DNA from 3 places in the Thalassorhabdus alkalitolerans genome. Region 3 is predicted to be linked to each of the others. Evidence: riboswitches for the same ligand, from Rfam matches in the RefSeq annotation. Region 3 holds a riboswitch; each other region holds the start of a gene.

Region 1 (2,202 bases), on a different contig from region 3:
ACCAACCGGAGTGCCATCTTCACTCTTCCAGCCCATGATTTGTTTCACCTGGTGAGGACAAAACACATGCCATTCGCCTATGCTTCTTCCGTTCTCATCTGTCTCCTGTAACTTATGCATAAATAGGTCAGGTATCGTAACCCCGGTAAAAATATCGTGAGCTTTCCTTCTTTCATCACCATTATTTGTTTTTAAGTCAAGAAAACCGTTCATAATGTCCTTGTGGAATAAGTCTAAATAAACAGCCACCGCCCCTTGACGCTGTCCCAGCTGGTCCACACTCACAGCTGTGTCATTAATCAGCCTGATCCACGGTACCACTCCAGAGGAATTACCTTTAAACTTCTTTATATCTGATCCTAAAGCTCTTACCTTCCCATAATAAATGCCAATCCCACCGCCATCCTTGCTGAGGCGGGCAATGTCCCAGTTATTCAGGTAAATACTGTCAAGTGAGTCATCAACTGTATCTATAAAACAAGAAGACAATTGACCAAAACTTTTTCCTGCATTAGATAAAGTAGGAGTCGCAACCGTCATATATAAATTGCTTAGTGCCCAATATGCTTCCTTTACTTTTTCCAGCCTTTTGTTTTTTTCTTCCTTCTGCATAAGGGTCATCGCAATGATCATAAACCGCTCCTGCGGCAGCTCAAATACTTTCCCCTCATGATCTCTCGCTAAATACCGGTCTGCCAGTAAAAATAAACCTATGTAAGTAAACAACTCATCTCGCTTGGGTTCAATTTCCCGTTCTAATTCCTTAATTTCCTGTTCAGAATATGCTGCTAACAAATGATCGGAATAGATTCCTTTCTCACGTAACGTTTTCATTAGCTTATACAAGCTTCCATATCGTCTCTCCGCCGTGCTGTACCCTCTATGTAAAGCCGCCTGCTTGTATAGTTCATTTAAATACAGCCGTGCTGCAACAAACGTCCAGTCTGGCTGGTCCATTTGTATTTGATTTAATGCATAGAGCATAGCTTGATGGTTCACGTCTTTATCCGTTCCTGTAAAAGATGTAATATATTCTTTGATTTCCTTTGCATTAAAATTGTAACGATCAAAAGCTTTATCAATTGTATCCATCACTTCATGTAATTCCTCTTTAACATGTACTGTCATTTTCTTCCTCCTTATTCCTGCTTTATTCTAAGCTGGCCGTTGTCGTCTCACCGCTCCTGATATTTTTTCGAATTAAAAAATCCGCTCAAATTAATGTGAGCGGATGAAACGATAGCAAGTAATGGAGAAAGATACTTTGGTCTTTCCCTGTGCCACCGTTTCATCTTCTCAATCCCCGAAGAAGGTGAAACATCTTAAGATAAGACAGGTCTCCTGACTTGTGCGTCTTCCGTCCATGAGCTCCTTCCCGTATAAAAACCGATCAAGTTTATTTATACAGTGGATACGACTCATTTCGTCAGCACTTACAGTTGCGGGGGCAGTCTTGGATTTTCACCAAATTCCCTTTTACGCCAAATGGCATCTCATCTCAAGGCAAACAATATATAGTTTTCTCGATAACAAAAAACACAATATCTTGTGAAATTCTACATTCATACTACATGACTTATCCCAATTTAGCAAGTTCATAGATCCATAGATTATTAATTTATTTCTTCAAATGTAAAGCATCTCTACTATTACATGGGGGGAGCATTTGACGTCAATTATCACATTTTGTCGTAATACCCGAAAAGTCTAAGGCTGCGTTGTTTTTCTTTTCCTATTCGCTGAAAATACATTTATATTACCTACACTAACCCCTGCATAAAAGAATTAATACCTCAGTGAAGCAACGGACTTACTAATAACCATCCTCTCCGTTTCATATCCCTTACTTTTTAAGTAATACTCCATACCTGCTTTAGCAATGTCTATGTTATTTTTCGGACCGATGGTCACACGTTTTATAGGAAGTTTCTCTGGAAAATGAATCGTAATAAACGGGATGATTACTCCATTTGAAGCCCGGAAGAAAACCTCTGGGCCCCTCTCTTTGGTAGTGAGCTTTCGTGGAAGAGCAATTCGATATTCTTCTTCACTTTTAAAAGCCTCATCCTTAAAAAAGATCGAACAAGTTGCTAGTATAGAAAAGAAATGTTCTGACAGCTCTCCCCCGATTTCTTGCAGCGTATACTGAGGGTGAAGATGGGATAGATATTGAAAGGTTTCCATGAGAAAATCCATAACTAT
Region 2 (2,202 bases), on a different contig from region 3:
AACAATCACAGCACCAAGAGCTGCCCCGGATGATACACCCAGTGTGAATGGATCTGCCAGGGGATTTTTTAAAAATCCCTGAAAAGCAGATCCTGCCATGGCTAGAGACGCCCCTACCAAAAGGGCAAGAGTTACGCGAGGAAGACGGATATCCAAAATAATGTTTCGCGTAACGGAATCGATGTCAGCGCCTAGTGGTATCCCGGCACCTTCCTGAAGAAGAACTATCACTGTCGTTGAAAAAGGAATTCCAATACTGCCAATTGAAATACCAATAATAAGGGCTGCAAAAAGGAAGAGAACACTCCCTCCATAAGCAGCCCACTTTTTTTTATTCGTTGTTAAAGACATCAGGATAAACCAGCTCAGCAATTGCTTCAGCACCGTCTACTAAACGAGGTCCTGGTCTTGTAACTTTATCTGCATGTACATCGTAAATTCTTTCATTTTCTACAGCTGGAATGTCACTCCAGCCTGATCGTGAAAGAATTTCTTCTTCAGGATCTTCCACATAAAAACCATAGGTTGTAATGATCACATCGGGATTTAAGGCGATAACATCTTCTTCACTGTACTGAACCCACCCCTCTTCATTTTGGGCAGCATTTTCAGCATTGATCATTTCCAGAATCTCATGTAAAAAGGTGTTTGTACCAGTAGTATAAATTTCTGGAGCCGGCCCCACCTCAAGCCAGACTGTTTGTCTTTCATCCTCGGATATTTCCTGGGCTTGTTCCTGGAGCTCGTTAACACCTTCCTGCATCTCAGCTACAAGCGTTTCAGCCTCCTCATACGTCCCTGTGGCCGCACCGATCATTTCAATTGAATCGTAAGCATCATCAAAGCCAGAAGCTTCATTTACAAATAAAACGGTTATATCTGCCTCCTGCAATTGATTGAAACCTTCCTCACTGAAGTGAGCGGATGACTCATGAGCCAGAACAAGATCAGGCTCTAATGACAAAATGGTTTCCACATCGAATTCCATCCCGCCTACACTCTGAATATCATTCACTTCTTCCGGGTATGTATCGTTGTCAGTAACTCCCACAATGCGATCTCCGGCTCCTAATGCAAAAGCAGTCTCTGTATTGCTCGGAATCAAGCTGACAATTCTTTGAGGCTCTTCCTCAATTGTAACTTCTTCACCAACAGCATCTTCAATCGTCACTGGAAAATCGGCTTCTGCACCGTCTTCTCCGTCGGCATCAGTGTCTTCTTGCGGCTCCTCAGCTGCCTCTTCTTCCATAGATTCTTCAGTCGTATCCTCGGCAGCTTCTTCTCCTGTATCCTCTGTCTCTCCGCATGCTGCTAAACTCATTACTAAAAGTACTGACGTACCCATTACCCATTGTTTTCTCACTCTTTGTCTCTCCTTTTACTTTCCGTTCTTTCTCTATAATGGTGAAAGGACTCGATACGGCAGCTTTTCCTGTTTTTTGGTCAATAACATCCTATAGATGCAAAAAAAAGCTCCCCTTTTTCAAAAAGGAGAGCATACATGTGTATAACCTAAGTCACTGTAAGACAGCCGTAAGGCAGTTACCACGTCTGCTTCCACCTTTTCCTCGAAGGCCTGGCATATATTCATCTAAGGCAGGTCTCCTGACTTCCGCGTTCTGGATCAGCCTGCCTTCCCAACCTGCTTCTAGCAGACAGTGGCTTGATAGGCGTTCCACGCGTATACAGTGGCGGGACCGTGCCGGATTTTCACCGGGCTTCCCTTTTAACATTTCCCTTGATAGGAAATTGACCATAGATGTGAACGGTATTTTGTTTTCTCCATATTCAAAGTATACAGGATATTTTTTGTTTGAAAAGATGCTTTTTCAGCAAATTTTTCATTTTCCCTTTATTTCTCCTTATGGCAAATAAAAATTTGTCGAGGAGATGTGGCGGTTTGGTAAGGGGAAGCATCATAATCCCCAAAGTGAGATTGAATAGTGAAACCGCTGCTTTCAAGCATACTTTTAAGCTCCTCTGAAGAATAAAGCTTCACTCGTTCCAGGTATTCTCTTTTAGACTCATTTTCGTAAATTGTAATCGTTTTCGCAACAAACCCATTCTCAATTTTCCTCTGCTGCCTGATGCGAAGGCCGTCCTTATTTGATTCATCCACTGCTACTAGGTTTTTCGTAACATACTCAGGATTTAAATAGTCAAATAAAAACCAGCCCCCAGGCTTTAATGCTTGATAGGCAT
Region 3 (2,202 bases):
AAGAAATAAAGCATCTACGTTTAATTTCTTGAACATAATTTCGGAAACCGCATCATAACTGCCGCTTGATGCATACGTGGACTTATAGTTCCCTCTGCAAACGTGCATTGTTATTGTCATATCATTTGGTTTGTCTGCGATCGCCTCATTTACAGTGTCAACGAATAATTCAAGGGTTTCTTGTGGGTCAAGACCTCTGGCCTGAAGCAGTCCCCCCGACAGAACCAGGTCCTTGTCCTTCTCGGCCTCCAGGAATAATGACCAAGTAGTATCATCAAATTGCAGGTGGCGGCAGCCTGAGTCATATAAAGCACTGATTGCGTCTTTGTATACTTTAACTAGATCAGCAAAGAGTTCAGATTCTGAAGAATAGAATTTTTTTTCTTCATCCGTTACTGTCCTGAAAATAAACATGCTAGGACTCGGTATTGTGATTCTTGCTTCATGGTCTCCCTTAATACTGTGAAGGAATTTGTATTCCTTCACCACAGGATGATCGCCAAAAGACAGCTTGCCCGTCACCTTAGCACCTTCTGCCTTTGTTTCCGTTCCTCCGCTGAAGATAAGGCCTTTATCCAACGTGACAAATTCCATTCCTTCTACTTCTTTCATGAAATCCAAATGGAACCATGCACGTCTGAATTCCCCATCTGTTACAGCTTTTAAGCCAGCTTCTTTTTGTTTATCTACCAGTCGTTTTATTTCTTCATTCTCCATTTCCCACAGTTCCTCAGCTGTGATTTCCCCTCTGTTCCTCTGCAGGCGGTCTTTTTTTAATCGTTCCGGTCTTAAGAAACTGCCTACATGATCTGCTCTAAATGGTCCTTTTACTGTATCACTCATTTTATTCTCTCCTCTTCTATTTTTGAGTTTCTCACTAGTAAGACTGTCAGCGTCACGACACAGACAACTGATAGAGGATAGTACCCTATTCTAATTAACAACACAAAAAAGCAAACAAACCACAGCGGCCTGAATGCTTCTATCAAACTATGTAGCATAAGGAATGAACCTTAATACAATTAATTCAGCAAACACCCCTCCCTATTTCCCGTAGGTCCATGTGTAATCATACAGGCAGGTCTCCTGACTTATCTTCATTGTTTCCTGCTCCTTCCCGCTTTCCAGCAGTGGATCTTTGCAGGTTACTCAGATTTACAGTGGCGGGAACCGTGCCGGACTTTCACCGGCTTCCCTTTTAAGCTGTAATGTATAAAACCAACTTACAACACCTGTTTAATATTATTTAATTATACTTCTGAGTATATAGCTGATTCCTTCCCTTTGTCCATGCTTTTAGTAAAATTTTCTATTATGTCAGCATATCCTCAATACTCTTGTTCTTGTTCTGTTAATACTTTTTTTATTTCTTCTATTTTCGCCATAGCTGTCTCATACCCTAAATCAATACAATGACTAGCCTTCCGAAAGTCAAAAGCCCCGATAGCTCCTACCTCCGGATAGAGATTATAATCGGCTTCCTTATGCTCTGCTTCCATTTGGGTTTTCAATGAAAGGTTGATGACGTTATTGATGACTTTGACGATGCTTGCTGAACCAGACTTTGCATTGATAATAGGTGTAATAGGATCTACAGAAATAACGCGTTCTGCTCCCAATGCCCTGCATATTCTAACAGGACAATTTGAGGTAACGCCACCATCAATCAACATTCTTTCTCCATAATGATACGGTTTAAAGAGTACTGGAATCGCAAAGCTAGCCCTTACGGCATCTGCTATTGAAGTATTGTTCACATATTCATAATCTCCCACAGAATTTGAAGAAAAAACAACGCTTGTCCCCCGCCCGTAATCAGTTGCTACGATTCCGCATGGTATTTTCAAGGAAGACAGAGGTTCATCCCCTGTGTGTTGTACCATAATATTTCGTAAACGTTCCCCTTTCAATATCCCTTCTACTCGGGGCCGAATAAATAAGGCTCTATAGAAAAGAGATCTCCAGTCAAAATCAAGCAAACGCCTGTTTAACGAAGGAACAATCCTTTTTAAAGTCTCTGCTTTATGGCCATAGGCGTATAACGCCGCTACCATAGCTCCAGAACTTGATCCGGTTACGTGTGAAACCTTAATTCCAGCTTCTTCAAAAGCGAGCAGCACTCCTACAGCTGCCGACCCCGGTATTCCTCCTCCGGCAAATGCTAACCCGGTTTCCATACATGCACACTCCTGTAATCATGAA

Evidence for each region. Region 3 has a riboswitch for cobalamin ahead of ACFPU1_RS09695 (5-methyltetrahydropteroyltriglutamate--homocysteine S-methyltransferase). Riboswitches for the same ligand answer to the same signal wherever they lie in the genome.
Region 1: another riboswitch for cobalamin. It lies ahead of ACFPU1_RS09075 (ribonucleoside-diphosphate reductase subunit alpha); the one in region 3 lies ahead of ACFPU1_RS09695 (5-methyltetrahydropteroyltriglutamate--homocysteine S-methyltransferase).
Region 2: another riboswitch for cobalamin. It lies ahead of ACFPU1_RS15390 (ABC transporter substrate-binding protein); the one in region 3 lies ahead of ACFPU1_RS09695 (5-methyltetrahydropteroyltriglutamate--homocysteine S-methyltransferase).

Annotation. Positions count from the first base shown of each region.
Region 1 covers NZ_JBHSOZ010000003.1:1,290,752-1,292,953, forward strand. Annotated here, with positions in the region: gene ACFPU1_RS09075 (ribonucleoside-diphosphate reductase subunit alpha) at 1-1,128, opposite strand, end outside; cobalamin riboswitch at 1,315-1,511, opposite strand; gene ACFPU1_RS09080 (DUF2971 domain-containing protein) at 1,786-2,202, opposite strand, start outside.
Region 2 covers NZ_JBHSOZ010000010.1:80,934-83,135, reverse strand. Annotated here, with positions in the region: gene ACFPU1_RS15395 (FecCD family ABC transporter permease) at 1-351, opposite strand, end outside; gene ACFPU1_RS15390 (ABC transporter substrate-binding protein) at 332-1,363, opposite strand; cobalamin riboswitch at 1,579-1,773, opposite strand; gene ACFPU1_RS15385 (class I SAM-dependent methyltransferase) at 1,853-2,202, opposite strand, start outside.
Region 3 covers NZ_JBHSOZ010000004.1:35,467-37,668, reverse strand. Annotated here, with positions in the region: gene ACFPU1_RS09695 (5-methyltetrahydropteroyltriglutamate--homocysteine S-methyltransferase) at 1-843, opposite strand, end outside; cobalamin riboswitch at 1,060-1,251, opposite strand; gene ACFPU1_RS09690 (patatin-like phospholipase family protein) at 1,329-2,177, opposite strand; gene ACFPU1_RS09685 (alpha/beta fold hydrolase) at 2,196-2,202, opposite strand, start outside.